One region of the Paenibacillus sp. ALE3 genome, then DNA from elsewhere that is predicted to be linked to it. Evidence: riboswitches for the same ligand, from Rfam matches in the RefSeq annotation. Region 1 holds a riboswitch; each other region holds the start of a gene.
What was found. Region 1 has a riboswitch for cyclic di-AMP ahead of ACXHJ2_RS16825 (hypothetical protein). Riboswitches for the same ligand answer to the same signal wherever they lie in the genome.

Region 1 (7,669 bases):
CCAGCGGAATCAGAAGTGGAATAATGACTGCATTAAAAATAAGCGCCGATAAAATAGCCGAGAGCGGGGAACCCAGTCCCATGACATTCAGTGCACTCATTTGTGGAATAGCCAGCATGAACATCGCCGGAATGATAGCAAAATATTTAGCAACATCGTTCGCAATACTGAACGTTGTTAATGCCCCGCGTGTCATAAGCAGTTGCTTTCCGATGGCGACCACCTCAATAATTTTGGACGGATCAGAATCCAGGTCCACCATATTAGCAGCTTCCTTGGCCGCGACCGTACCGCTATTCATGGCAAGACCGACATCTGCCTGGGCCAGCGCAGGCGCATCATTGGTTCCGTCTCCAGTCATGGCAACCAGCTTGCCCTGCTCCTGCTCACGGCGGATAACCGCAATTTTGTCCTCCGGCTTGCTTTCTGCTACAAAATCGTCCACACCTGCTTCACGTGCAATTGTAGCAGCGGTCAGCGGATTATCACCGGTACACATAATCGTGCGGATGCCCATTTCCCGAAGCTGATCGAAGCGTTCCTTCATGCCCGGCTTCACCGTATCCTTCAAATAAATAATGCCGTATATCCGATCATCCAGCGCCACCGCTAACGGTGTACCTCCTTCTGCGGCTACCTGATTTGCTTTTTCCTCCAGATCAGCCGGAACACTGCCTTTTTGCGATACAATCCACTGCCGGACAGAGTCCACGGCGCCTTTGCGTACTCTTCGTCCATCGCCGAGATCCAGACCACTCATCCGGGTTTCTGCCTTGAACTCGATAAAGGTCCCACCTGCTGCCAAGGATTCATCCAACGTGTACTCCTGCTTGCGCATCAATTCCAGCACCGAGCGCCCCTCAGGTGTCTCATCCTTTAGTGAACTCATCGCCGCCCATTTCGCTAACTCTGCCTTTTCTACACCATCTACCACCACGAATTCACTCGCCATCCGGTTTCCGAAGGTGATGGTACCCGTTTTATCGAGAATCATCGTGTTGATGTCCCCGGATGCTTCTACCGCCTTGCCTGACATGGCCAGCACGTTAAACTGGGTAACCCGGTCCATACCGGCAATCCCAATAGCCGACAAAAGCCCGCCAATCGTGGTCGGAATCAGACAGACTAGCAACGAAATCAGCACGGGAACAGGCAAATCAATCTTAAAATGACGGGCTATCGGAGCCAGTGTCACCACCACAATTAGAAAAATAATCGTCAAACTAATCAGCAATGTATTCAGCGCAATTTCATTTGGCGTTTTTTGCCGCTGTGCACCTTCCACGAGCGAAATCATTTTATCAATAAACGTCTCACCCGGCTCAGTCGTAATTCGCACCTTAATGCGGTCACTGACCACCCGCGTCCCGCCAGTTACCGAGCAAAAATCACCGCCCGATTCCTTAATGACCGGAGCTGATTCTCCCGTAATCGCAGATTCATCCACCGAAGCCAGGCCTTCAATGACCTCACCATCACTTGGAATCATTTCGCCCTGAGAGACGATTACCACGTCACCTTTACGCAATGCTGTCGAGCTGACTACCTGAATCTCATTTCCGACAAGCTTATTAGCTTGCGAGTCCTGCTTGGATTTTTTCAAGGAAGCAGCTTGTGCCTTCCCCCGTCCCTCCGCGAGCGCTTCGGCAAAGTTAGCAAAAAGCAGCGTGAACAACAGAATAATAAATACAGCCAAGTTAAAGCCCATTTCCTTGCCGACTCCAAAATAACCGGGAAGCAGCAGCATGAGCAACACAACCAATGTACCGATCTCTACGACGAACATGACAGGATTTTTCATCATGATCATCGGATTTAATTTTATAAAGCTATCCTTGACCGCCTGCTTCAAGATGCTTCTATCCAGCATGCGTTTGCGTTCTTCCTTCATGATCAAGCACCCCGTTCATCCATTCTCATTTTTCATCACATGGTCAAAAATTCAGCTACAGGACCCAATACGATCACCGGCAAAAAGGTTAACGCACCAATCAACAGAACAACTCCGATGAGGATGGCTCCAAACAGCTTGTTGTCCGTGCGCAGTGTGCCTATCGTCACCGGGGTCGGGGCTTTGGCATTCAACGAAGCTGCCACAGCCAGCAATGCAATCATGGATACATATCGTCCAAAGAACATAACTGCTCCTGTTGTAACATTCCAGAACACGTTGTTATCTGAAAGACCTTCAAATCCTGAACCGTTATTTGCCGCAGATGATGCATATTCATAGAGAACCTGAGTCAACCCGTGATATCCGGGGTTAGAGACCGCATCGTATCCCCAATGACTCATAAACGCAAGCGCAGTTGGAGCTAGAATAAGAAACGGATGTACCAAAATGGCAATCGCAATCAGCTTCATTTCCTTGCCTTCAATTTTCCTACCCATAAATTCCGGGGTTCTTCCGACCATCAAACCGCATATAAATACCCCAAGAATTGCATACATCAGCATATTCATCAGCCCGACGCCCTTGCCGCCAAAAATGACGTTTAGCATCATTTCTCCCAAAGCAGCCATACCACCTAGCGGGGTCAGTGTATCATGCATATTATTGACCGAACCTGTCGTTGCCGCTGTTGTAACCGCAGTGAATAGTGCCGATTGTCCAATGCCGAAACGAACCTCTTTCCCTTCCATGCTTCCCTGAGATGCATCCATACCCAGTGCCTGGATTAACGGATTACCTGTCTTCTCCGACACATACGTTATGGATAGAAAAATAAGGAACAAGACCATCATCGAGCTAAAAATAATCCAGCCCTGCTTGCGATTACGGGCAAACAATCCAAAAGTATACGGCAGCGAAGCCGGCATTACCCACATTGCTAAAATTTCCAGTACGTTCGTCCAAGGACTTGGATTCTCAAAAGGATGAGCAGAATTAGCTCCCGCAAAACCGCCCCCGTTCGTGCCCAAATGCTTGATGGATTCCAATGAGGCAATGGGTCCCATAGCAATCTGCTGCTGTGTACCGCTTAAAGTCGTAATATCCGCCGTGGACTGTAGCGTCTGTGGTACTTTTAGTCCCACCAGCACCAGCGTAAGTACAAAGGCAAGCGGCAGAAAAATCCGTATGTTGGCTTTAATAAAATCTTGAAAAAAATTACCCATTCCTTCACCGCGCCGCGTCAGTCCCCTCATAAAAGCCGCAGCAACCGAAAACCCCGAAGCAGCCGAAGTAAACATCATCATCGTGACGAACGCCATCTGTGTCAGATACGTAAGCCCGCTTTCTCCGCTATAATGTTGGAGATTCGTATTGGTCATAAAGCTGATTACCGTATTAAAGGCCAATGATGCTTCCATATTACTGTTTCCAACCGGATTGCCTGGGAGTATAGCCTGCAAGCGCAATAGCAGGTAGCTGATCCCCACAAGCACCACATTGGTTGCAATGAAACTCATAGCATACGTGGTCCAACGCATGCTGTCCTGTTTCTTCAAGCCTACAACCTTATAAATCAGCTTTTCCGTTTCACCAAAAATCCGATCCGTCCGATTCGGTTCATTCGAGAATACGTGATACATATAGGTGCCCACCGGCTTTACCAAGAGCAGCAATATGACGATCACAACTCCAATTTGCAGTAGCTCCATCCTCTATTCCTCCTTATAATGCTCCTGCATTTGGAACAACAGACCTGATTCAGAACATCCAATGAGTGCACACGTTTGCGAAAATCTACACCTCTGATGCTTCATTCTTGATCTGCTGTTCCCGCCTGCTCGATCCTATAGTTGACTAGAACTTTTCAGGATTCAGGAGTGCGTAGATTAAATACACGAACACAATAGCCGTGAGTCCTAGCACAACAATCATCCTCTTCGGCCTCCTTTTGAGGTCTGCGCATCACACCAGCGTACAAACAGCAGTATCACTCCATAACTCACAGCCATTATGAGCAGCATGTATAAATCCATCATGTTCATACCCTCCGTATCGCTCTTCAGATCGTCATTTCCGATTCCATCATAAAATCATAAACCAGCTATGTTATAAGTGCTTATCCGTTCAGCAGGAAACCCACCTCTCCGTTCAATGTGTAGATCACATGGTCCGCTCCCAATCCCCGATAAATTCCTTGTGGATTACAGCCGTGCGTAATAACATAGATCAATTCTGATGTTAGTGGCCGACATATTTGCAGGAAACGGCAAGTCAGATTCAAGCTGTTTTCGAACAAATACACACTACCAATTTCTTTTTTAGGAAAATTCCATTTTCCCGCTTGCATCGTATTGATGCGCACAATGTGCTCCACACCCATTTTTTTGAGCTGTCGTTCCTCCTGAGTGCTATTTGTGAGAACTGCAAACGCCAATTTTTTAAACATAAGCAATTTCACAAAACTTCTGCCCGCTTCATTCGGTGCAGTGACAATAATTAACCGACCTTCCATCAGTAGCTCCTCTCCCGGTATAAAAAGACAACAAAAAGAAGCCGAAGGAAAAAGGCTTCCTCCGGCTTCATACATTCCATGATAAAATAAACCATGGCTGCACACGGCGGTTTGTTGCCTCTCCCTGTACGCTTACGAGGTTAGCTGTCGGATTCGGACGTGAGAGTCGCCCTATTTACGGCACTTGGCCGGAAAATTCACCCCATGAGACACACACGGCTTGCAAAACCGTACATACTCGTTGGTTCCCCCGCTTTTGCAACTGCAAAATTCAGCGCTTTAGACAATTCGTTGTTGCTTCATTGGTGTTAATTTGAAATTACGTCTTGAATCATACACCCGTGCAAGGAAGACTGTAAAGCTCAACGGCGGGGCTATAAATCACCCTTTTGAGCATAGGAGATTAAGAATAACGCTTACAAGGCATCTATGCTTCTCGTATCTCTTTAAAACTCTGTATTTCACCCCTTTTTGAAAATGAAAGGCATGTCAATATTAGCGTAGGGTATGGCTTAGTTACTCCTTATTTGCAAAAAAGAAAGAAAATACGCTATATGTGCCAGATAATTACCGATTGAACCCGTTTTTATGAGAAGAAACACCTCAATTAGCTCCATTTGAAGTGCGATTTACCGTTTTGAACAAAAGACGATTTTACAATGGTCCAATGCCCGTATACTCTTCTGGACTTGCAACCCCTTGTTGAGTTGCTTACAATTTAATTGCAGAATATTGAATGAGGAGGGATATCTTGACCGTATATAAATATGATGCACAGACCCTACAAGGGGTACAAATTCCGTTATCCACATACGAAGGGAAAGTTCTACTTATCGTGAATACTGCCAGCAAATGTGGGTTAACCCCCCAGTACAAGGCGCTACAAGAGCTATATGACCAGTATCATGAACAGGGGCTCGAAATTTTGGGATTTCCCAGCAACCAGTTCGCCAAACAAGAGCCGGGCTCCAGCGAGGAGATCTCTGAGTTTTGCCAAATCAATTACGGTGTGACCTTCCCCATGTTCGCCAAGACAGATGTCAACGGTGATCAGGCACATCCTCTATTTCGCTACCTGACCCACACTGCTCCGGGAGTATTAGGCTCCAAAGCGATCAAATGGAATTTCACTAAATTCTTAATTACACGAGAAGGTAACGTATTTAAGCGTTATGCGCCGCAAACCACTCCAGATAAGCTTATAGGAGATATAGAGAAGCTTTTGCGGAAAAACTGACATCTTTCTTCATTAAAGTTAACGAGCGGTCCGCTGTCCATATGACCGCTTCTGTAACAGAATGATATAACGAAAAATATTTAACAAAAAAAGCACCCCTTCACGTAAAACGTGTCAGGATGCTTTTTCAACTGGGTATTACACATAATGCGGTCGAGAGGACTCGAACCTCCACGGGCGTACGCCCACTACCCCCTCAAGATAGCGTGTCTGCCATTCCACCACGACCGCATGTCATAATGTATTGAGGCAACAGATTTATTATACTCTCTCAGCAACAATTTGTAAACAATAATATTATAATTATTTTTAGTGTAACTTTATATAACATATATAAGCAATAAAATTATTTAATTTGACATGAAAGAGCTCAAAGTGTAAATATATACTACATAAATAATCGAACTATTATTATATAAATAAGATTAGAGTCAAATAAACTGACACAAATATTCACCTAAAGGAGGCGAACCATCCTGCATAAAGGTAACCGATTGCTAAACTACGCATTGTTGTTGGACCCTTCCCTACCCATTGGTGGTTTTACCCGTTTCTACGGACTGGATGAACGTTTCCGTAACGGAAACTTGAACAGTCTACAGGATCTGAAACATTTTATGCGAGACGATTGGTATCCTCAAATTACATCCCTTGACGGCATGGCCATCAAAAGTCTGTATTCAGCCATCCAGCAGAATGACGGTTGGCGGATCGCCCTTATTGATAAAATGCTGTACACCCAACATCCTTCCTCGCAGTATGTGAAAAAATCGCGACTTTCTGGCCAGCGTCTGCTCAAGCTCACCAAGGCTCTTTATCCTTGGCTTGCATTTGACCAACTGGAAGACACACTCACTCAATACAATGCAATTGGCACACTCGCTACTGTCCACACTTGGATTAACTTCCTTCTTGGAACCGATATAGAACAGACCATTCACGGCTATTTTGCCACAGCGGTATCCTTCTGTATCGAAGATGCCTTCAGACTGCTCAATCCTCCTTACGAGGAAAAGAATCCTCTTATCGATCACATGACCAGCGAGTTGCTCACCACCTGGAAGAAATTTAACGAACCTACGCCAAGCTTATTTCAGTCTCACCTTTTCCATAGCCATCAGACCAGTTCCTACATCACTCAGCCACCCTATATGAGCCATAGTAGCCAATTGAGTGCATCCAGGCCCTTTTCCTCCTCCATCCTATTCAAACGCCTTCCAGCCTCCCTCTGATGCGTCGTTTTACCAGTCTAGCAGTCACATTAAAAATACTCTGCCCTTTTCTCAAGCGGCAGAGTATTTTTAATTCATGTATCCAAATTCATACCACTCACAGACTATAGTCGGATTATTTTCACTTTTTGCACTTAATTAAGTAATTATTTTAATAAAATAACGCATTTAAGATTGTATAAACACGTATAAAAGTGTATCATAGTTTTAGATGGTTAATTCTAACATGTTTACTGATGATTATTATATCACACCAATTATTCTGCAAGAATCCGTAAGGGGCGATTTCTCTTGAACAACAAAATGCCTGTCACCTCCTTCGGGTGGGCCATCAAACAAAGGCTTGTCGAGCTTCGACTGGATCAGAAAACATTTTGCGAGACACACAATATTCCACCTTCACGCTTGTCCAATCTGATTCACGGCACCCGTAAAGCACAAAGGTACAGAAAACAAGTTGCTGCAATTCTGAATATCGACGATAACGATTATAAGGAGGCGACACCACACTAAACCCAACAAGCATTCCAGCATCCGACGCGCCGCCATATTATCAGGAAATCAAATAAACCCGTAAACCGAACCCCTCAGTCCGTTTTACGGGTTATCCACCCAGGCGCTTAGCCATAGATTATTCAAGTTTCGCTTTGTCCTTCTCCCTTTTTTGCTTACGGTATTTCACAAATTCAACATATTCTAAAATAAAGTTCTGTTCTTCTGTTTCAAGATCTTCAGCCTGGCAATTCAATGGCCCCATCACCCCAAAAAAATAAGCAGCCTTCTGCTCCTGAAGC
Region 2 (7,669 bases), 1.4 Mb from region 1:
GGCAATTGTAAACTCCACCATCGTTGCCGGAGAGGAATTGCCCTTCTGTGGGGGGATCTTAGTTATAGATACTGCTGGTCATACACCAGGACACCTAAGTTTCTATCATAAATCCAGTCAAACCCTGATTGCAGGAGATGCTCTACGTGTAGTAAGCGGCAAATTACTGGCTCCAGACCCGCAATACTGCTGTGATTTCAATATCGCCAAAGAATCTCTTAAAAACCTGCTGCCATATGATATTAAAAAAGTGATTTGTTTTCATGGAGGGCTATACGAAGGCAATTGTAATCAGCGGATATCTGAAATATGTGAATCCTAGCTTTTGTTCACATGTTCATACCAGTCCCTTGACCAGTCAGTGAATTATCTAAAGAAAAGACTAACCAAGAATTCCTGGTTAGTCTTTTCTGAATGAAAGCTAGGCTTTTAAATGAACCCTTAGTACAGGTACATCTGAAGTAGCAGATGAGCTTTCTAATATCTCCACATGACTGATCATATCTTGCCCGTCTGGAACGATTACTGGAGTAATTACAGGTAATCCACCCTGTTGAATCGCATCCAGATCAAACTCCATCAATAATTGTCCAGCTTTAATGCTATCTCCTACTTTGACATGAGGGTTAAACCCCTGCCCTTTGAGAGAGACGGTATTAATCCCGACATGTATCAAAACTTGTACGCCAGATTCATGTTCAATAATCAGAGCGTGTTTGCTTTTCTCCATGACATGGGCAACTTTTCCCGCGAAAGGAGCGGTGACCCTACCCTCAGATGGATGAATAGCGATACCATCCCCCATAGCTTTTGTAGAGAACGCAGGATCTGGAACCTCTTCTAGAGAAACCACTTTTCCTTTAATTGGCGCTACCATGTCGAATTCTTCAATACGGGAAGCCGCCTTCTTTTTCAACCATTTAAACATAACGATGCCACCTTATTTAGAGATTACATTCATAAACAGCGATAGGAAAAAACTATATCCTTTCAGGAACCGGTTCCACGAATTCATTAAATAAAAACCGGAGTGAAACCGATTTCTATTTGAATTATAGTGAATGCCTTTCCATGATGTCAAGGCGATGATGTTCATAACTTACATGAAAAAGAAGTAAACCGACCCCAACCAAGGTATCGGTCTACTTCTGAACCTTACTGCCGACTGCTCTTTAAGCAGTTGTATACTGTTAACGCTAGGCTTACCCTTCCAGCGCCTGCTTCAATTCCTCAGGCGAAGCGTCCCACCATTCCTCGTTATGCGAAATTAGCAGGCTTTTGAGCGCTGCTTTATCTTCGCTGCCGAGATCATCCAGCATGAAACGGCGCTTGAGTGCATAATCCATACGGTTAACATGATCGGCAAGAATTTTCCAGCCGCGTTTGGCTTCGTCGTCAATCAGCATCTCGCAGGCCGTCGCGCCACCGTACATACGTCCTTCAGGCGTACGGTCCACAGCTACCCATACCAGCCATACCTGGCGTCCGTTCGGTACGTCTTCTTTATTCGTAGAGAACTTGATTCCACGTTCTACTTTACTTTTGGCATGCATGGCACCGATATCAATTTTTGCCTCTCCTCGGTCAATGATGACCGGGGACATGCTGTTCAGGTCGATTGAGCCTGCGCCGAAGCCCTTATGTTTACTCTTGCCACTGACAATATTCAGTGCAATCTGCTTTTTGCCGTCCGGCTGATTTTCACTCATGCGTCACTAGGCCTCCAATTTCCGTCTTCACACTCATTCTACACTATAAATATTTTAACTAATAATCTCGCGAAAGCAAACATATACATGCTGTAGATGCTTGTCAACGGGAGGTATCCATTGTATGACCCCAGCACGCTCCAAAATCGTTTTATTGTCTACACTAGCCCTCGGACTCCTCGCAGGGACGTTATGGTTTGCCTGGCAACCCCAATCGCAATCCGCCCCTCAGTCTGCAGGCAAACCACTATACGGCTCCGAGTCTGAATCTGCGCTTGCGCCAGATATGGGCAAGCCTCTAGGGGCCAACATCATGCCCGACCTGCCCAAGAACCCTCCACAGCCCGCTTCGGAAATTCTCAGCAAACGGGTGGTGGAGTATCACATTGATGTATCTCTGGAAAAAGGACGGGTTTTGCGAGGCACTGAGACACTGACCTGGAAACATCCAGGCAAGAAAACTGTGAATGATCTGTATCTTCATCTATACCCGAATGCCTTCTCTTCTATGGAAACCACCTTTATGAAAGAATCCGGGGGAAAGCTGCGCGGAGACACCATGCCCAAGGACGGCTTTGGCTCCATGACGCTGACCGAACTAAAAACAGAAGATGGTTTATCTCTCATGCACCGTACTCAATATGTACAACCAGATGACGGTAACGCAAGGGACCGTTCGCTCATGAAGGTACGTCTGCCCAAGCCAGTACGAGGTGGCGAAGAAATCACACTATATATGAAGTTTGAAGTCAAACTGCCTGGCATTTTTGCTCGTATGGGTGCGACAGATGATTTTGTAATGGCTGGACAGTGGTTTCCAAAGCTCAGCGTCTATGAGACTGCAGGACAACGTGGACGCGCCGACGAGGGCTGGAACCTCCATCAGTATCATGGCAACTCCGAGTTCTATGCCGATTTTGGAATTTACAGTATACGGATTCGGGTGCCTGAAACACACATCGTAGCAGCGACCGGGTTTCCCACCCGTGGTGCAGTACGACAGAACGGCCAGAAAATATATCAATTTTATGCCGATGATGTACACGATTTTGCCTGGTCTGCTTCACCCAACTTTGTAGCCGTAGAAGAACCCTTTTCTTCTACTGAAGTTCCTGGTGTCAAAATCAAGCTCTATCTAGACCCTTCCCATAAGGAACTCAAAGGACGTTACATGAGCGCAGCCAAGGCCGCCCTTTCGTACTACAGCAAATGGTACGGGCCTTATCCATATTCCACTCTATCGATCGTCGTTCCACCCAAAACAGGCAGTGGAGCCGGCGGCATGGAATATCCGACACTCATCACGGCCGCAGCTGCGGACCAACTGAATCCCGGCTATAATCTGGAACGGACGCTGGTTCATGAGATTGGGCATCAATATTTCTACGGAATGGTAGCCAATAATGAATTTGAGGAGCCCTGGCTGGATGAAGGCTTCACCTCCTATGCAGAAGAACGGCTCATGGAGCAAGAATATGGGCTTATCCCCAACTTGCCATTACAATCCGGACAGGTAGCTTCTCCACAGCCCCTAAACCGCGAATCCTGGAAGTACGGATCGTCGGCTGAGTATGCACAAAATGCCTACTCACGAGGCAAGCTGGTACTACGAGGTATTGAACGTCAGGTGGGTACGAAAAAAATGGACCGGATTATGCGAACCTATGTCCAGACCTACCGATTCAAGCATCCGACCTCACAGGATTTTCAGCGTGTCGTGGAGAGGGTGACTGGACGCTCATGGAGCCACTATTTTGAACAATATGTATATGACGGCCAGATGGCGGACTTTTCTGTCGATCGCATCACGAACCGCAAGTTGGAGAATGGATATGAAGCAGTCGTGACGCTCAGCAAAAAAGGAGCAGATTATCCCAAGATCCCTGTTCAATTTACCTTCAAGGATGGCACCACAATATTTAAGGCATGGGACGGTACGGGCAAAAGTACATCTTTCCGACTCAAAAGCACCTCTCCCGTGTCCTATGTGACGGTTGATCCTCTATACACTATTGCACTGGAGAACAAGCATATTAATAATAGCCTGAAGGCTGAATTGGACGAAAAGCAACAAACCCGTTGGAGTGTGAGTGTAACCAAGCTGTTGGAGACACTGCTTGGAAGTCTGTCATGGTGAGGTGTCTATAGATGCGGACTGTTTTAAAAGAAGGCTGGGCGCTAGTGCGCATACGCTTTTATATCGTTATCATTTTATTTTTGTATCGTCTGCTGTGGGGAGTATTTCTCTATCGGCTGGTACAGTCGGCCGTTGTCCCGCTGCTGCTGCGTTATCCTGATCAGAGCCAAAACGAGCTGGGAAAGACCTTGTTTTGGATGGAGGGGCAGATCGCCTTGATGGACAGCCAGGAAGTACATGTGTATTTATGGATACTATTAGGGGCGACCGTATTGCGCGTCCTAATCACTCCCTTCATTAGAGCTGGCATATATCAAAGCCTGTATACCGATGCGTCTGAACCGCAAAGCCTGTCCTTCTTCAAGGGGATGAAACGTCACGGTATGTCATCTCTGTTGTATTACATCATCGAGTTGGGTTTGCTGCTGCTTCCCGCCTTCTGGGTGGTACCGAGACTCTATCCTATTGTAGCAGGGACGCTGCAATCTTCCTCTTACCTGCTGCATTTGTTGCCCTATGCCATTGGGTGGGTGGCTTACGGTTGGTTCATTCGGCAGTGCATCCTGTATATGCAACTGGGCACGGTCAGTGGTCACGCCATACTATCGTCCCTGCTCGCCTTCTTTCGCCAGCTTCTTCCGGCTGTAAGCGTATCTCTCTTGCTTGGTGCTTGTGTGCTGCTGGTCTTCGGTCTATTTGGCACCGTAGCGATGATTTGGACTGGTATGTTGGCGCTAATTCTCCAGCAATCGTATCATTTTGTTACCAGTCTGGTCAGGCTGTGGCATATCAGTTCGCAGTATCGTCTATGGCACATCGATATCTCCAGCAGAGGCTAATCCCTCTCTTTATGCTTTCTCCTGCATTTTTAGCTGTCGAAAAAACTTTTTTCTTTCCCGTGCAAACGGCACATAACTGAATACTGTTAACAGAATCTGTTCCTAGGGCGTTAGGAACAGATTTTTTTTGTAACTTTTTGCGATGAAACATTTGCCAAAGCCTGCTGTCTTTGTTACAATAATCGCAGTGAACTGATAGTAACAACTTTGTAATCTTTATTGTAACCTTTATCTTAAAAACATCGTTGTCGTGAATACTGCTCTCCAAGGTGCACATCTTAAGTTAAGCCTAATTCCTGGCACCTAGGAAGCGGGGGAACCAGTTTGGGTGAATTGATCTCGCAACAGAGTGGTCATAGGGGAACCTTCTACCGAATCCTTAAGCTAACCTCGCAGGCAATGGAAGGGGTATATTTTTTTTGAAGAAGAAGCTAACGATCGCAGCCATGGGTCTCGCCATTGCCTTTACATCTTTTACATTCGGTGGCAGCAGTGCATTTGCAGACTCTAAGATGGACCAGGTCATCCAAGATGCCAAAGGAACGAACTATAGAAGCGGAGGTACTACACTCGAGGGATTCGATTGCTCCGGCTTCACAATGTATGTATTCAACAAACTGGGAATTAAACTGCCGCATCAATCTGGATCACAATTCAAAATGGGAGCTTCTGTATCCCGCGATGAAATGAGACCAGGCGACCTGGTGTTCTTCAACACCACAGGAAGAGGCGTTTCCCATGTAGGTATCTTCGTAGGTGAAGGGAAATTCGCCCACTCCTCGACTTCACGTGGTGTAGTAGTTAGCTCACTGAACGAAAATTATTACGCTAACCGTTATGTCGGTGCAAAAAGAATTATGAGCACAGACGCTTACCATTCTGTAGCTTCAGATATTCCTGATGACGACAACGTAGAATAACTACCGCACAGCAAGCTAACCCTAGCCGCAATTTGATTCTGGCCGGAATCGAATTGCGGTTTTTTATGTCCACTACATCAGTAATTATTATCATTACTGACGAACCGACACCTCAAAAGGTTTCAGTTTTAGCGAACATCGTCGGTTTTACCGCCACCGCTGGGGGAGCATATGAGCAGTAAATCCTTCTTATTGAATGTATACCCGACTTAGGTACGAAATAAACACGCTTGCCATTCTCCTACAACTTGTCTACAATCTGTGGTTAATGATTGAAGTATCTGCATAAGGAGGAATGGAAAAGTGCCGGCCTCAATATCCAACTACCGGATTGTACCGATGGACGAGCATCAAGCGGCTGAAATCTGTGAGTGGCGCTATGATCCCCCCTACAACATATACGGCTGGCTTCCCTGGGAACAAATGAAGGCACTTGAAGTCGAATTTGGAAGTCCCACGCTTCGCCAAGAGCAATATGTTGCCGTACTGGACGAAGAGAATGAGCTGACGGGATTTGCTCAATATTTTCCTATGGTCGGTGTGACCCGGCTGGGTCTTGGAATGCATCCCGAAAGATGCGGACATGGCACAGGCTCCGATTTTGTCCGGGCCATTGCCGAGGAAGCCAGACGACGTCATCCGCAGAATGAAATTGACCTAGAGGTTCTCACTTGGAATCAGCGGGCTATCCGAGCCTACAAGGCAGCTGGATTTGAGCTGACGGATACCTATGAACGCCAGACTCCAGATGGCAGAAAGCCGTTCCATTGTATGGTATATCGTCCTGAACAACAGAATCGGGTTCTATAAATAAGAGCGCCTTCACTATACAACCGCGATGTTGTATAGCGAAGGCGCTCTTCATATATACGACAGATCATTACAAACTCAATGACTGCTGCGCATTTTTTCGAAAGCTTCATTATATTGTTGGGCTTCCTTAATATCTACAGCCATAATACCGCCATCGTCCCAGGAGGTCAAACGCAGAGTCACGGTCTTGTAATCAATCGTAATAAATGGATGGTGATTAAATGCCTCAGATATAGCGGCAACTTCATCCACGAAGGCAATTCCTTTCATAAAACTGGAAAAATTATATTTCCGAACGATCCAACGTCCTTCCTCCAGTTCCCAGCCCTCCAGCTTCTCCAGATGTGCTTCAATCTCTTCTTGTGTAAAAGGCATGTTACGAACTCCTCCCCGTTTATACGGAAGCCTTTCAGCCGCTTAAATGCGGCCAAAACTACGATATATTGGTGTACATATTACCACGGCCCCGTTGATAAATCCATAAGACGGCCATCAAATCAATGGGACCGACGTCAGCTCCTCATCCCCGATGAGTACATAGATCCGGTGCTGCTCCGGCTCATAAATCACAACGCCGCTGCCTACAGTGATTACGGGCTCCGTACCCAGTGCATAAAATAGGTCTTCTGCCAAAGCTTCATTGACTTCCTGACGCCCCATCGGGTTCAGCCTGTCCCAATCTTCTGCTTCCATTTCAAAAAATCCATAGCTATCTGGAATGCGTCCCACAGCCTCTGTCAAATCGTTCAAAATTTGTTCATACTCGCGCCCATGCTTTACTCCCATGCTATTTCCTCCAATGGTTCAGCGATTCAATACATAATCACTTTATTATACCGGAAATTGGCCCTTAACAAAAAAGAGAGTTTTGTCGATAAATACTATAATCCGTCTCATAATGACGCGCTTGGGGCAAGGACGACCCATGCGGCATGAAAGGATTCAAAATCTATTCTCATGGATGAGGTGTATCATGCAAATTACAACCATTATTGGACTTGTGCTCGGGCTTTTGTCACTGGTCGTCGGGATGATCCTGAAGGGCGCGCCAGTCGTCAATCTGGTCAATAATCCCGCTGCTTACATGATTATTTTCGTCGGAACAGCAGCAAGTATATTCATGGCGTTTCCGATGGATGACATGAAACGGGTGCCAAAGCTGTTTAAAATTATTTTTACCCAGCAGAAATTGCTGGATCGCAAGGAGCTTATCGGTACATTTACCGAATGGGCATCCATTACCCGTCGTGA
Region 3 (7,669 bases), 1.6 Mb from region 1:
GACCGTCCTGCCATTCTACCCGCAATAGATGGTAATCATCAGACTGGTACTGCCAAACATGTTGCTCTCCACCCTGCCGGAAAGGAGCACGGCCCATAACGGTAACATGCCCAAAATACTGTTCTTCCAAATGATACGTTGTATCATCCAGTTCTAAAATGGTCGGTACTTCCTCCGGGTTGTCTAGTCTGCCATCGATGGCCTGATAAAGTCCGAATTGCAGTGTTTCCCGTTCCTCAATATGAAGATAACTCACTTGATTACCATCCTGAAGCGTCAAAACAACAGCATTCCGAGCACGATTATGTACACGACCTACCACTTCATAGGTGACAAGCGACACCTCACAAATATCCCCTGGATTTAAGTGAAGCATGCTTTTTTCCGCTTTCGGCGGTTCAGGCTTAGCAAATAGATTTGAAATTCGTTTCCATACACTCATGGTCATATTTCCTCCTTACTTTGCCTAGAAGCATGCTGTAATGATCAAGGCACCAACCAAATGCAGCGCTCCCGAAAACAGACCGAAACCAATTTTACCTTCCTGGGTACCTTTATCCAGATCAAACTGTGCCCAATATCTCAACAGCAGACGCACAATCACTTCCAAAACAAGCAGGATAATAAAGGCAATCACAGAATACACAAGCGCTTCAAGCAAATTATTAGCGGTAGCAATTGAACCTGATAAAATATATCCTTGTGCAATCAGCTTCATAATCATCCGTACCGTTACGGCCATATTTCCGGCTTTTACTTCGGCAAAATCCTTATACTTTGTAAATAAAGAATCGACATACATTAATACGAACAGCAAAATAGCACCCGCGCCCGTCCATACCAGCATCGCTTTCATCGTTTCTAAAAAATGCATTTGCTACCATCCTCCACATCTTCTTGACTACATATATTGATTTACGCCCCCAGGCAGGGAAAAGCGAAGGAGAAAACGTTTCTCCTTCGCTTACTGAGCCCTCACACTAGCGGCAATGCTTAAAAGTTCTTATTTGTTTTCGTATTGTTTCAGCAAAGCAGCAAGTTCATCGTCCACAGCACTTTTCTTATCCAGCTCTTTGAACTCTTCATCCAGCGATTTTTCCTTGGAAGCCATTTCGTTGCTCGCTTCAGCACGTGCTTCTGCTTGCAGCATTTTTTCCTCCATACGCTTCAATCCAGCAGTTGCCGTATCCGAGCTAAAACCGTTCATAGCTTTGTTAATTTCAGTTTGCGCTTTAGCTGCGTTATAACGGGCAACCAGTGTCTCGCGCTTGTTTTTCATTTCAGTCAGCTGTCTACGCATTTCATCCAGCTTACCACGCAGGTTGTCAGCTGCAGCTTTGTTTTGCTCATAACCAGCTTGGAACTCGTTCATTTTTTGTTCGGCAGATTTCTTTTCTTCCAGCGCACGACGAGCAAGATCCACATTTTGTGCTTTTGCAGCCGTATGAGCCTGTTCTTCGCGTTTTTTCACCAAAGCTGCCTGTTCTTCGTATTGCTGTTTGAATCTCTTTTCAATAGCAATTTGAGCGGCTACCGCTTTCTCTGCGTCTTCCAGATCCTCTTGCATATCACGAATGTATTGATCCGTCATTTTAACTGGATCTTCTGCCTTGTCGATAATGGCGTTAATGTTAGACATCGTAAGATCTCTTAATCGTTTGAAAATAGACATGTGAAGTTCCTCCTAGAATTGAATGCTTAAATTTTAAGCTCTGTACACATGTTTACGCAAGCTTTGCAAAGAGGTTTCAAAAATATCTAAAAACCGCGTAGATAAGGCTCTGGGATATCTGCCTGTACTTTTAGCGCCCGTGAAGCATGCAGCGCCCAATAGGGATCACGCAGCATGGCACGCCCTATGGCTACCAGATCAGCTTCATTTTGCTGAACGACTCGGCGGGCATCCTCATAATCATCCAATAAGCCGACAGCAATGACAGGCACATTCAATTTTTCACGGATGGTATGAGCCAAATCGACCTGATAACCAGCACGCGCAGACGGGCCTCCGCTGGAGCCTATCGGACCCTCACCACCAGAAGAAATATGGAAAATGTCTACACCTGCATCACGATATCGTTCCCCTATGGCTGCTATGTATTCAACATCATATCCGTCTTGGACATATTCTTTGGCAGATATCCGCATTAGCACAGGCATATCAGCAGGAAGTACCTCTTTAACAGCACGGATCACCTCAACACCAAACAGTGACAAATCCTGCCCATATTCATCTTCTCTGGTATTGGTTAAAGGGGAATGAAATTGATGGATCAGATAGCCGTGAGCACCATGAATCTCTACCGTGTCAAAACCAGCTTCTACCGCCCGGCGAGCCCCCTCTTTGTAGGCCTGAACCAGTTCCTTGACTTCTGCTCTCGTCAAAGTGTGGGGATCTTTAAAGCGTTCACTAAAGGGGATCGAGGACGGGCCTACAGGTGTCTCAGCATCCTCGGCCTTGCGTCCGGCATGGCCTAATTGAATGGCAATTTTGGCACCATACTTGTGGACTTCCTCTACAATTTTGCGATATGCAGGAATATGTTCGTCACTCCAAATGCCCAAATCACGATCCGTAATGCGTCCATCCGGATGAACCGCTGTCATTTCCACAATTATGAGCCCAGTCCCTCCTACCGCGCGACTCACATAATGGACATAATGCCAATCCGTCGGTTTGCCGTCCTTGGCCTCCACGCTGTATTGGCACATTGGGGGCATGACAATCCGATTTCTTAAGGAAAGCCCCTTTAATTGATAAGGAGTAAACAAGTCGGTCACTTTTATCCATCCTTCCCTCAATTCCAGTCTGTATCATTATGAATAGCATCCCCATTATACACCAGCTGTCACGGTATACCGAATCCTTTGTAAGGCTAAAACTTGCGAAAATGCTTCAGTTTTCGGTCATGTTTAAGAGAATATGTCCGTTTACTTCGTCATCTTCACAGATATCCGCTTCATGATGTGCTTCTCTTCAGTCGTGTAGGGCTTCACTCAATCACCAGCATAATTTTAATAGGACAGGTACATAATAGCTGAGAGCACCACTAGGTACCACGCACGGAAAGGGGGAATATAAATGCGGTACAGGGGAGTGTTGCCATGTTTAGCACTGTTACTAGCATTTTCAAGTTTTCCCGTTCACGCGGATACGTCTCCCAACATCGGAACGCCCCATCCCAAGGAAGCTGCTGCCGCTACTTCGGTATATCAAAGTAAAGATCGAGCTGCTCCAACATTAGCGATGCTACGAAAAAAGCATGCGGACATTTTTAAAATGTGCGGCCCGCACACCCGCCAAATTGCCTTAACCTTTGATGATGTGCCCGATTCAAGGTATACGCCGCAGGTTTTGGACGTATTACACGCAAACGGTATCAAAGCTACCTTTTTTATCGTCGGCCATCGTGCGGAAAAGCATCCGGGGATCATACGCCGCATCATCCGCGAGGGCCATGCTATAGGAAACCACTCCTATACTCATCCGGATTTCAGAAAGGCCACACCAGAGCGCTTTCACCACCAGATTACAAAAACAGAACGCATTTTAGAAGCCAGCGCAGGTTTTCGACCCAGATTGATACGACCACCCTATGGTGAAATCACGGAGCCTCAAATCCAGTGGGCACGTCGTCATGGGTACATGATCGTCAATTGGAATGTGGACTCTCTAGACTGGAAGGGATTAAGCAAAACACAGATTCAGCGCAACGTGATCCCGGCTACCGGACCTGGCTCCATTATTTTAATGCATGCAGGTGGAGGTCAAAGTTCCAACTTACAAGGTACTGTCCAAGCTTTGCCGGGTCTAATCCACTCTTTAAAAGCTAAGGGCTACAAGTTTGTCACAGTCCCCCGGCTACTTCACACATCGGAACGAAAATAACAGTATGTCTAAGCCTCGCATATACCAACAACGTAAAAAGGCTGCCTTAACGAGCAGAATGTTTCTGCTTGTAAGACAGCCTTTTTTACGATAAACGACCAGACCTGATAAGAAGTCGTCCCAGTTATATGTTGTATGCTATAATATTAAGTTTACATAATATTTATTATGTTTAATGAAATTAAACATATGCACACTGCTATTTATCAATGACGTACAGTTTCACATTTTGGAAACCGAAATCGTTCACGAATGATTTGTTGCCAGGGATAAAGATATCAATCCGCTTTCCGGTAATAGCGCTGCCCTGATCACGGGCAACGGCCACAAAAGAATGGTCGGGCAAGCCCGGATGGGAATAGCCTGTAACTAGCACCTTTGTTCCCATAGGAATGACTTTCGGGTCTACCGCAATTGTACCTAGTTTAAGCGGATTGCCGTAGTAATCGACTGCACCCCATTTGCCATTTTCATCAGCTGCGGCTGAATATGCTGTTGCTTTAACATCAACTACTTTACTGTAATTGAACGTTTTGCCCCATGCTTCAATTGTTGGTCTCTCATTCGCTGGTGCTTTCTCCGTAAGAAGCTGTGGCTTCGAATCCGAAGCCGCCTTCACACTTTTTTCGTCTGGAACTTTAATTTGCAGACCTGCATATATGTTGTTGGACGCAATATCAGGGTTAGCCTTCGTCAACTCATCTACCGATACCCCATAACGTTGAGCAAGCAAAAAGAAGGTATCGCCTTCTTTGGCAGTATGAAGCGAAGCAGCATCTGCTACTCCAGCTGTCTGGGCCAGTCCTGCAATAGCTGCGGCAAGCACCGCAAATTTCATGTTTTTTCCAATATGTTTTAAATGTTTCAAAGCTATGTACCTCCTCTGTTATGCCTGCGAAGTTAGCTGTCGGATTCGGACTCAGGAGAAGCCCTATGCTTGTGCAATTCACCCCTAGGCATATTCCACAACATCTTATGACGCATTGGAATAATTGCCGTTGTTACGTCCCCCGCACTTCCCACGGTTTGAGCCCAGCATTGAGCATTTGTTATCATTGCTGCTGCTCCGGTAAGTTTTGGCTTACTGCATAATATCACAATTTTGTAACCTTATCTGCATGAAAATGTTGGGAACCTTGAACATCATACTATACTCATTACAATTTTGTCATCAAAAATCGGTTTTTTGTTACGAAAATATGGAGATATGGTGACAAAAAGAGAAAAGCCCTCCGTGAAACATTATCACGAGAGGGCTTTGTTAATATTTCATAAAAGCATTTTCTTACAGCACTTTAGCAAGAAAATCACGGGTACGGTCATGGCTTGGAGTACCGAAAACTTGCTCAGGCGTACCTTGTTCTATAATTTGACCGTTGTCCATAAAGATGATTCGATCCCCTACCTCACGGGCAAAGCCCATTTCATGCGTCACGATCACCATCGTCATGCCGCCCTCAGCGAGCTTCTTCATCACGTCCAGAACCTCTCCAACCATTTCAGGGTCAAGGGCAGAAGTAGGCTCATCGAACAGCATTACGTGCGGCTGCATGGCCAAAGCACGTGCTATCGCAATACGTTGCTTTTGACCACCAGATAACTGGTTCGGGTAGGTATTCTTTTTATCCTCAAGACCCACAGTCCGCAAGAGCTCCAGTGCAATTTTCTCCGCTTCTTTCCCCGATTGCTTCTTCACCTGCGTTGGTGCAAGCGTCAGATTCTGCAGTATTGTTTTATGCGGAAACAGATTAAAATGCTGGAAAACCATCCCCATCTTCTCCCGAGTCGCATTGATATTATGACCACGGGCCGTAATCGGCTCACCCTCAAACAAGATTTCCCCTTCTGTTGGCTGTTCCAACAGATTCATACAACGTAAAAACGTACTTTTCCCCGAACCACTCGGGCCGATAATGACGACAACTTCACCTTTGGCGATATCTATATCAATACCTTTTAAAATTTCATTCTTACCGAATGATTTACGCAGTTGTTTAACGGTGATCACTGGCTCTCAACTTCCTTTCCCATAAACCCAACAGCTTAGATAAGCTGAATGTCATTACAAAATAAATAGCGGCTGCGATTACGAACGGACTCAAGCCTTCGTAGGTAATATTCTTAATGACCTGGGCTTGATACATAATATCCACCATCCCAATGGTCGAAATAATAGAAGATTCTTTAATGATCGTAATGAACTCATTACCAATAGCAGGCAATATAGATTTAAATGCTTGCGGTAAAATGACGTGTCGCATCGCTTTGCCTCGTCCCATCCCGAGCGAGCGGGCAGCTTCCATCTGTCCACGGTCTACGGCCTGAATACCAGCACGGAAAATTTCAGCTAAATATGCCGAACTATTCAGAGACAATGTAATTATACCGGACTGGAGTGGCGTAAAATTAACACCCAACGTCAAAGCAACTCCGTAATGAATGATCATAAGCTGCACCAGCATAGGTGTGCCGCGCAGTATCTCTACATATGCGGTACCTAGCCACTCGATAATACGAATACCACTCATCCGCAGCAAGGATATGATCAGGCCAATAATGAACCCGAACAGTACTCCGAGCGCAGACAGCAATAGGGTGTAGCCGATACCCGTAGCGTAAAAACTGCGATATTTCAAAAATATATCTACAATGCTATTCGAAGAAACTTGTCGGTCTGCAGACAGTGCACTCGCTTCTGTAGAAAACTTCTCAATCGAACCGTCCGCTTTCAGGCGAGCCAACGTTTTATTTACTGAAGCAAGCAATTCCGCATTTCCTTTACGGATGCCTACAGCAGTTTCTGCTCCTTCATCCTCAGGTACTGCCTTGGCAAGTGTTACGGTACCATCTAGCGTGTAACCTTTAGCAACGGTATCTTCGATTACAACCGCGTTGATACGCTTGGTCCGAAGCTGGAGTACCAGATCGGATATTTTATCCAATGAGGTTACAGAAGCATTAGGCACTTTTTGCGCAATTTCTTCCTGGATACTCCCCTTCTGCGCACCGAGCTTCTCTCCTTTTAGAGCAGCCATCGTTGAATATTTGTCTTTATCCTCTGGACGTACCATAATGACTTGCTTGGAACGATAGTATACATCCGAAAAATCAATGCTCTTTCTGCGTTCATCCGTCGGTGTCATACCGGACAGTACCAAGTCTACGCGACCACTTTGCAGAGCAGGCAGCAAAGAGTCAAAACTCATGTCCTCTGGGACCATCTCCGCATTCAGATCCTTGGCGATTTCCTTGGCAATTTCAACATCAAACCCAACAATGGTATCCTGACCGTTAATAACTTTATGAAACTCATACGGCGGAAAGTCAGCACTCATGCCCACTACAAGTTTTTTCTGTGGCTTTTCTTCCGATCCGTATGCAGTGAGCATGGGAAGACCAGCCAACAGTAAGATAACCGCCGACAAAACCAGGGCGGTAAAACGATATGCCTTTTTCAATCTTTTTTTCTCTCCTTAAATTCTTTATAATAAATAAGATTGTGTCATTATAAATGAATATGCATGATTATGCAATGAATGTTATAGTACAATTTTAGTATATCTATCGCAGTACCTACATTACAGCATATATAAGGGAGTTTTTAGCATGAATTTCAAACAGACCATTCAACACACCATTGAACAGCATGCCCAGCGGTTTAAGGACATTTCGTTATATATTGGCGCAAACCCTGAACTTGGAAACGAGGAATTCTTGGCCTCTGCCCGTTTAAAAGAAGAACTTGCTTTTCACGGATTTGACGTTCAGGCACCCGTATTG
Region 4 (7,669 bases), 2.7 Mb from region 1:
CAAGCTGGTTGCTTCTCAGCATGAACAACGGGTGCGCGAGCGAATTAAAAGCTTTTATGTAGATGAGCGCGCGCTGTTGGAAGGCTATAATGCCGTTGAAATTGCGCGCAAGGATTTGCAACGCGTGCCTGCAGTAAATCAGGTATTCCGCTATATTGAGGAAACCAAAAGTCAGGGTTTATTAAAAAAAGGGCTGTACCTGGAAGGTACGTTTGGTACGGGCAAAACCTTTTTGATGGGCTATCTGTTGCACGAGTTGGCTCTGTCGGGTTTCAACGGTGTGATTGTGTACATGCCTGATTTTGTGGAGGACTTAAAATCCATGATTCAGGATGGACAGAAGCTTAAGGAAACGACCGAAATGCTTAAAAATTGTGATCTACTTGTATTTGACGATATTGGTGCTGAAAATTTGAGTCCATGGGTACGGGACCATGTAATGGGCTCCATTTTGAATTACCGAATGAACCGCAAACCGACCTTTTATACTTCCAATTACTCGCTGCAAGGGCTAGAGAAGCATCTTAGCTTTACAAGCAAAGACGGAGAGGAAATGTACAAGGGACAACGCTTGATGGACCGGATTCGTCCTTTTGTAGATGTCATTACCGTCAAGGGGAAAAATCAGCGAGGATAAGCGGTCATCTGCCTACTCTTTTGATATCTTACAATTAAAAGACTATTGTGATATAATTAAAAGGTGTCGAAACAGACATTACAGGTTATAATAATGTTGACTTTTCTATAAAGGAGGAACATACAATGGCAATTGTTAACGTGTCCGATCAATCCTTCAACGCAGAAGTCGAAGGCACAGGAACCGTTTTGGTTGATTTTTGGGCGCCATGGTGCGGTCCTTGCAAAATGATCGCTCCAATTCTGGAGGATCTGTCCACAGAAGTTGGCGATAGTGTCAAAATCGCGAAGGTGAACGTGGATGAAAATCCAGAGTCTGCTTCCCGTTTCGGCGTGATGAGTATTCCTACCCTGATCGTCTTCAAAGACGGACAGCCTGTTGATAAAGTGGTAGGCTTGAACTCTAAAGAAGCATTGAAAAGCATGCTTACTAAACACCAATAATAATGGAATGTGACCCATGCTCCTGCGGGGGCTTGGTGGAGCGCCATGAACAGTCAATGCCTCCGGTTATATATACCGGGGGCGTTTTTGTGCATTATTCCTATATAATATAAGTAGTTAGTTGAGCAGTCATTAAGAATGGAAGGAGGAACCGGGCGAATGAAATCCTATGCGGAGGACTTGCAGAACCAGGAGAAGGCGCTGGAGAATATACGGCACAAATTAGCATTGCTGCCGGATGCATCAGGCTGTTACCTGATGAAGAACAGCGAAGGCACCATCATTTATGTCGGCAAGGCCAAAGTGTTGAAAAACCGGGTTCGTTCCTATTTTACAGGTAGCCATAACGGCAAGACGCAACGACTGGTTGCCGATATTCGTGATTTTGAATATATCGTTACAGGCAGCAATATGGAGGCGCTCATTCTGGAGTGCAACCTTATTAAAAAGCACCAGCCGCGTTATAACGTGCTGTTGAAGGATGATAAAACCTTTCCGTACTTGAAAATTACGAACGAGGCACACCCCAAGCTGGAGGTAACCCGTCGCGTTCTGAAAGATAAAGCGAAATATTTTGGACCGTACCCTAATTCCTACGCGGCACATCAGACGAAAAAGCTGCTGGATCGTATGTATCCGCTACGCAAGTGCGGTGTGATGCCAAAAGAAGTGTGTCTGTATTATCACATGCATCAGTGCTTGGGACCTTGTGTGAAAGAGGTTGAGAAGGAAACATATGACCAGATCAGTCAGGAGATTGGTTCCTTTTTGAGTGGAGGACATGAGGAAATTAAAAAGGATCTCCAACGTAAAATGCAGGAGGCCGCAGAGGAATTGTACTTTGAGCGTGCCAAGGAGCTGCGGGATCAGATTATTAGCATCGACGCGATGATGGAAAAGCAGAAAATCACCACATCTGATGCGAAGGACCGGGATGTATTCGGCTTTTCGGTAGATAAGGGCTGGATGTGTGTACAGATTCTATATGTCCGTAAGGGTAAAATGATCGAGCGCCATATGTCGACTTTCCCTTTCTACGGTGAAGCTTACAGTGATTTTATGTCCTATGTGACGCAATATTACAGTGACAACCCGGCAGTGCCGCAGGAGATATTGTTGCCGGATTCTCCTAAGCTGATGAAAGCAAAATCGGCTGATGTTGATCAACCGATTGCAACAGAAACTGAACTATACAGTGCAACTACGGCTGAGACTACCGGGATTACAGATGAGGAAGCAGTACAAACGGAGTCAGATCGTTCTGCTGACCCATTGCTGGTAGCCGAAGCACGAGCAGCTTATGCAGAAGGAACGAATTCAGCCCAAGTTGGTGACCAAGAAACCGAGGAAACTGAAACTCAACTATCCGGTGGATTGGAGGACCCATCTGCAGCAGCTCTTGCTCTGGCTGAATGGTTGGATGTAAAAGTACTTGTGCCACAGCGCGGGCTGAAAAAGCAAATGACAGGTATGGCGACGGAAAATGCACGTGTTGCTTTGGATGAGAAGTTTAAGCTGATCGAGCGGGATGAGGAACGGACATCCAAAGCTGCAAGCAATCTGGGACGTGCCATTGGGCTGGATAGTCTGCATCGGGTAGAGGCATTCGATAATTCCAACATTCAGGGTTCTGATCCAGTCTCGGCCATGATTGTCTTTATTGATGGCAAACCTGCCAAGAAGGAGTATCGAAAATACAAGATCCGTTCTGTGCAGGGACCAGATGATTATGAAACAATGCGTGAGGTTATTCGGCGTCGATATGAACGTGTGCTGAAGGAAAATCTTGAACGTCCCGACTTGATCATTGTCGATGGTGGCCGTGGACAAATTAAAGCGGCAACCGATGTATTGGAAAATGAGTTGGGTTTGTTTATTCCTGTGTGTGGTTTGGTGAAAGATGCCAAACACAGAACTTCCCAACTACTGATGGGAGAAACATTTGAGGCCGTGACACTTGCACGCAATAGCGAGGAATTTTATCTGCTGCAACGGATCCAGGACGAGGTTCACCGTTTTGCCATCACGTTCCACCGCGAGCAGCGCGGCAAATCTATGGTAACTTCCCAGTTGGACTCCATTCCAGGCATCGGCGAGAAACGGCGTAAGTTGCTGCTTAAGCATTTTGGATCGCTCAAAAAAATAAGAGAGGCCAGCGTCGAAGACTTCCGGCCTCTCTCTATTGGGGATAAGCTTGCTCGTCAGATTATAGCTGCCCTTCGGGAGGAGGAGTCGTAGAATACGGCTCCTCTTTTTTCATGGGTTCAAACATGATTCGATTAGGTTTTTTGGGACTAAACCAGTAAATGATGTAGCCTACAATAGCCGGAAGTAAGATCCAGAATAGGCCGGCGCTCACATTCACGGTGTCTCCCAGACTTATCACACTAAGCCCCATTAATATGCTATCAAAAATAACGTGGCTGAACATAGCAGCGATAAAGCCGTAACGCAAGAACACGAAACTAAACAGCAAACCAAGAAAAGTCAGCTCAATAGGTCTGGAAATCACCGGATAGATCGGATAAAGCGTATGTCCCAGTGCCCAAATAAGCGTAGTGATCAGACAAGCAACAAACGTATTCTTGACTATTTTTTTTACCATCGGAATACCAAATAGACGGTAAACAGTTTCTTCTCCAATACCTGCCATCCAAGCCATAATCGGCAATAGCCATGGATAAGCCATATTGTAAGGGGACTGCGTGGCGTCTGTAGTGGAGAACGTATTAAATGTGCGCTCCAATACAAAGAACAAAATGGATTGTACGCCCAGTAAAATGAAGGCCCACAAGTAACCGACATACATACTGCGAAGCACATACAATCCGTAGCCCGGCTCTTTAGCACGTGGCCATGCATTTAGTCCAACCTGACGCATAAGCCCGTCGCCGCCTACCAAGGAGAAATAGAGGGCTACAGCCATGAAGAAGGTAACACCAACCTGGAATACCATAAGAAATATAAGCATGCCCTTACTGCCTGCTTCAGCTTGCAATAAAGGTAGCATGTTCATTGTCCCAGCTATACTAGCAATAAAGTATACAATGGACAGAATAATACCGCGCACAAATGAAGTATGTCGTCGGGTGAGTGACGCATATACAATGGCAAGTACGCCCAGGACAAAGCTAAATAGGGCATAACCCGCATAAGTCATCCAATTCGCCCAGTATGTTTGCTTTTTAACATAGTCGGTATAGGACGAAGGGGCCGAAAAGCTTTGGGTAAACGAGCGAACATCCCCGTCTTCAAAAGTAAAAGCCAGCGTAAGTACCGAGGCGCCGATTTTCTTTCCGTCCACGGTATATTTTAATCCACCTTCCCCCTCAGTGGTCGCGAGCTTCAATTCAGATGGCTTAAAGCCAAAGCGTTTGATCCATATTGCTGCAGCCTGTTCCTTGGCTTCGAGCGTCATGTCACCCTCAGCTACACGTACAAGTCTGCTTCGTGCTTGTTCATCTGTAGAAACATCAGCCTGTGTGTAATTGGTGCTGGAGGTGATCCGTTTAAAGCTAACGACCTTCCCAGTGGATAAATCCACATGGATTTGCAGCTTGCCCTTCGCTGAGGAGTCAGGCAAATCAACCCGAAAGGTTTCATAAGGATAATTTTTTTTCCATGTACGATCGTACTCTTGAACCAATTTTTCTCTGGATAAATAACCGTACAAATCTGTTTCAGCCTGATAGGTTACGACGGGCTTCTCTGGCTGTGATTCCGTATAGCCCAGCTCGGAACGGGCAAAGTCCAGGGCGTGTATGACCGCTTCTTGTTTGCTGATGACCTTTGCATTCATCAATGATTCCGGACTTGGATTGCTAAGCGAGGGAATAAGCAATTGAAAGATAAAAAAGCAAACCAGGCCAACCCCGCCCAGCAAGCCTAATTTTTTGAAGTTGGCCGTGAGCACGACCGGTTTCCCGATAGGATTCATGAGTTTCCTCCTTAATCTGTAAATAAGAACATCCATTAAAGATATCATACTGCACAGGTTCCCGCCAACAGAGCAGCGATATTCATGAAAACAGAGTGAAAGCACTTTAAAGTTTTAATAAAATTAGATAAGCTGTGATTAACCGATGTCTATTCGCGAATTAAAGCCAATTTCACGTTTTTTCGGCGAAATCGGTTTTGTGATCTGGATAGAGAAGGATTATAATCTTGAGGCAATGCCTATGAAATATATGGGTAATGATATACATTTAAGCCGAATTTCTATGAGAAAACGGGGGAACCATGTTACTGGGGTGAATTTTACAGCCGATCCTGATGGACCGGAAGTGTAAATAGGGCATACTGTGCTGTCCGAATTCGTCAGCTAACCTCGTAGGCTGTGGACAGGAACCAAGTCAGGCACTCGGTTTTCCGGTGTCTTTTTTTGTGTGTATAAAAGTGTTTGGATTGGTTAGACCGCTGCGGGTTCAGATTATTCTTCCGATTGCTGTTATCCCCGGATTTTTTTGATTGTATAAACCCTTTAATGGTTAAAATCCGGAGATAAAGGCAAACGCTTCGCTTCTTCAGAACAATTCTGCCCCCTTCGCTGCTGCTCGCCAATAGCACCAGGGAGCCGGTTAGTGTTTGACATGCATTCTTCCTGTATTCAGGGAATGCTAATTATAGCTACTTAAGGTTTGGAAAATCAAAAAAATCAGGGGCAACGACGATCGGAAGATAAATGGAACGCGTAGCGGGCTTACACCGTATTAAGTCACTGTTTTTATAGTTTTAAGGATTAGGAGAGAAGTGATGAATAGATGAATCCCAATGCACGCTGGCTTCGGCTTTCTCCACCGCAGATATTCGTTGCAGGCTTTGCCATTATCATTCTAATAGGTAGTTTATTGTTAATGTTGCCCATCTCTAATACAACAGGAAAACCACTTGCGTTTATAGACGCTTTGTTTACTGCCGCGTCCGCGACCTGTGTAACCGGGCTTGTCGTTAAGGATACAGGGCTCTTTTTTACAACTTTTGGTCAAATCGTTATCGTTGCGCTGATCCAGATCGGTGGTCTTGGCTTTATGACCATGGCTACCTTGATCGCGCTGGTGTTCAAACGTCGCATTTCCTTGCGGGAGCGCCTTATTTTGCAAGAAGCGATGAATCAGACCTCTGTCGAAGGAATTGTTGGATTGATCCGCAAGGTGCTATGGTACTCGCTGATGATTGAGGGCGTATGTGCAGCTATTTTTTCGATTCGCTGGTCATTTGATATGCCTGTCGGCAGGGCGATTTATTTTGGAATTTGGCATGCCATTTCCATGTTTAATAATGCTGGTTTTGATTTATTCGGTGAATTTCGCAGCCTGACAGGTTATGTATATGATCCGATTGTTAATTTTACAGCCATGTTTCTCATTATTTCGGGTGGTATTGGTTTTGTAGTGATGTCAGACCTGGCAGATTATCGTAAGCGTAAGAGACTATCTTTGCATACCAAGGTGGTACTCAGCATGACAGCTGCTCTGATTGTCGTCGGGACGCTCGTCATTTTTGTATTTGAGTTTACGAATCCAAAGACGCTTGGCTCGCTTGATTGGGGTGGTAAACTGCTGGGTTCTTTATTCCAGTCCGTTACTCCACGTACCGCAGGTGCCAACACGCTGGACATTGCAGGCTTGCGGCAGGCTACGCAGTTTTTTATCATCATACTCATGTTTATTGGAGCTTCGCCTGGCTCCACTGGGGGCGGGATTAAGACCACTACATTTGCCCTGCTCATTGGAGCGGTGTTTTCGATGCTGCGGGGACGGGAAGATATTGTGCTGTTCCGGTACCGACTTGCGCAGGCACGAATTTATAAGGCTTTGACCATTACCTTGCTGGGGCTGCTGTTCGTGATTGGGGTGACGATGATTCTGTCCGCAACCGAAGATCATCATTTTCTAATGATCTTGTTCGAGACAGTGTCTGCATTTGGTACAGTAGGGCTGTCTATGGGGCTTACACCTGATTTGTCAGTTGTAGGCAAGCTGGTGATTACTCTGACGATGTTTGCAGGCAGGCTGGGTCCACTCACGCTAGCTTATGCACTGGGACCGAAAAAGGGTAAGGAATTGTATCGTCATCCAGAAGGTAAAATAATTATAGGGTAAGGGAGTTTTCGAGTAGATATGAAAACGCAGCAGTTTGTAGTCATTGGCCTGGGACGGTTTGGCTCAAGCCTGGCTTTGCAATTGGTGGATATGGGGTGCGAGGTGCTGGGCATTGATCGGAATGAGGATGTTGTAGACAGTATGAGTGAGATCCTGACACATACTGTCGTGGCGGACGCTACAGATGAGGATGCGTTGCGGTCACTGGGCATCCGTAATTTCGATTGCGGCATTGTTGCAATTGGTGATGATATTCAGGTAAGCATCCTGACCGCCATTTTGCTGAAGGAGCTGGGTGTGAGAAAAGTCGTAGCCAAAGCTATATCTGTACTGCATGGGCGTGCGTTAGAGAAGCTTGGGGTGGACCGAGTCATTTATCCGGAACGAGATATGGGTATTCGGGTAGCGCATCAGCTGGTCACGCCTAATCTGCTCGATTATTTGGAGCTGTCCAAGGAATACAGCATTGTGGAACTCAATGTGCCTGC

Region 2: linked by a shared signal. The riboswitch ahead of ACXHJ2_RS23380 (C40 family peptidase) and the one ahead of ACXHJ2_RS16825 (hypothetical protein) in region 1 are both predicted to bind cyclic di-AMP.
Region 3: linked by a shared signal. The riboswitch ahead of ACXHJ2_RS09730 (3D domain-containing protein) and the one ahead of ACXHJ2_RS16825 (hypothetical protein) in region 1 are both predicted to bind cyclic di-AMP.
Region 4: linked by a shared signal. The riboswitch ahead of ACXHJ2_RS03200 (TrkH family potassium uptake protein) and the one ahead of ACXHJ2_RS16825 (hypothetical protein) in region 1 are both predicted to bind cyclic di-AMP.

The regions. Positions count from the first base shown of each region.
Region 1 is NZ_CM134214.1:3,773,341-3,781,009, forward strand. It holds gene kdpB (potassium-transporting ATPase subunit KdpB) at 1-1,891, opposite strand, end outside; gene kdpA (potassium-transporting ATPase subunit KdpA) at 1,927-3,603, opposite strand; gene kdpF (K(+)-transporting ATPase subunit F) at 3,749-3,826, opposite strand; gene ACXHJ2_RS16825 (hypothetical protein) at 4,011-4,406, opposite strand; cyclic di-AMP (ydaO/yuaA leader) riboswitch at 4,520-4,693, opposite strand; gene ACXHJ2_RS16830 (glutathione peroxidase) at 5,158-5,643, shown strand; tRNA gene ACXHJ2_RS16835 (tRNA-Leu) at 5,792-5,874, opposite strand; gene ACXHJ2_RS16840 (urease accessory protein UreF) at 6,138-6,875, shown strand; gene ACXHJ2_RS16845 (Rha family transcriptional regulator) at 7,167-7,388, shown strand; gene ACXHJ2_RS16850 (helix-turn-helix domain-containing protein) at 7,507-7,669, opposite strand, start outside.
Region 2 is NZ_CM134214.1:5,194,007-5,201,675, forward strand. It holds gene ACXHJ2_RS23355 (MBL fold metallo-hydrolase) at 1-322, shown strand, start outside; gene ACXHJ2_RS23360 (PTS sugar transporter subunit IIA) at 422-928, opposite strand; gene ACXHJ2_RS23365 (YwhD family protein) at 1,203-1,709, opposite strand; gene ACXHJ2_RS23370 (M1 family metallopeptidase) at 1,834-3,846, shown strand; gene ACXHJ2_RS23375 (hypothetical protein) at 3,858-4,685, shown strand; cyclic di-AMP (ydaO/yuaA leader) riboswitch at 4,962-5,099, shown strand; gene ACXHJ2_RS23380 (C40 family peptidase) at 5,105-5,605, shown strand; gene ACXHJ2_RS23385 (GNAT family N-acetyltransferase) at 5,909-6,415, shown strand; gene ACXHJ2_RS23390 (4a-hydroxytetrahydrobiopterin dehydratase) at 6,494-6,793, opposite strand; gene ACXHJ2_RS23395 (hypothetical protein) at 6,911-7,204, opposite strand; gene motA (flagellar motor stator protein MotA) at 7,392-7,669, shown strand, end outside.
Region 3 is NZ_CM134214.1:2,154,582-2,162,250, reverse strand. It holds gene ACXHJ2_RS09755 (DUF4178 domain-containing protein) at 1-442, opposite strand, end outside; gene ACXHJ2_RS09750 (DUF350 domain-containing protein) at 467-874, opposite strand; gene ACXHJ2_RS09745 (PspA/IM30 family protein) at 1,004-1,672, opposite strand; gene ACXHJ2_RS09740 (NADH:flavin oxidoreductase/NADH oxidase) at 1,759-2,781, opposite strand; gene ACXHJ2_RS09735 (polysaccharide deacetylase family protein) at 3,083-3,889, shown strand; gene ACXHJ2_RS09730 (3D domain-containing protein) at 4,089-4,757, opposite strand; cyclic di-AMP (ydaO/yuaA leader) riboswitch at 4,764-4,944, opposite strand; gene ACXHJ2_RS09725 (amino acid ABC transporter ATP-binding protein) at 5,175-5,897, opposite strand; gene ACXHJ2_RS09720 (ABC transporter substrate-binding protein/permease) at 5,884-7,347, opposite strand; gene ACXHJ2_RS09715 (M20 family metallopeptidase) at 7,496-7,669, shown strand, end outside.
Region 4 is NZ_CM134214.1:698,526-706,194, forward strand. It holds gene dnaI (primosomal protein DnaI) at 1-637, shown strand, start outside; gene trxA (thioredoxin) at 763-1,080, shown strand; gene uvrC (excinuclease ABC subunit UvrC) at 1,240-3,318, shown strand; gene ACXHJ2_RS03195 (CPBP family intramembrane glutamic endopeptidase) at 3,287-5,017, opposite strand; cyclic di-AMP (ydaO/yuaA leader) riboswitch at 5,279-5,431, shown strand; gene ACXHJ2_RS03200 (TrkH family potassium uptake protein) at 5,841-7,181, shown strand; gene ACXHJ2_RS03205 (potassium channel family protein) at 7,200-7,669, shown strand, end outside.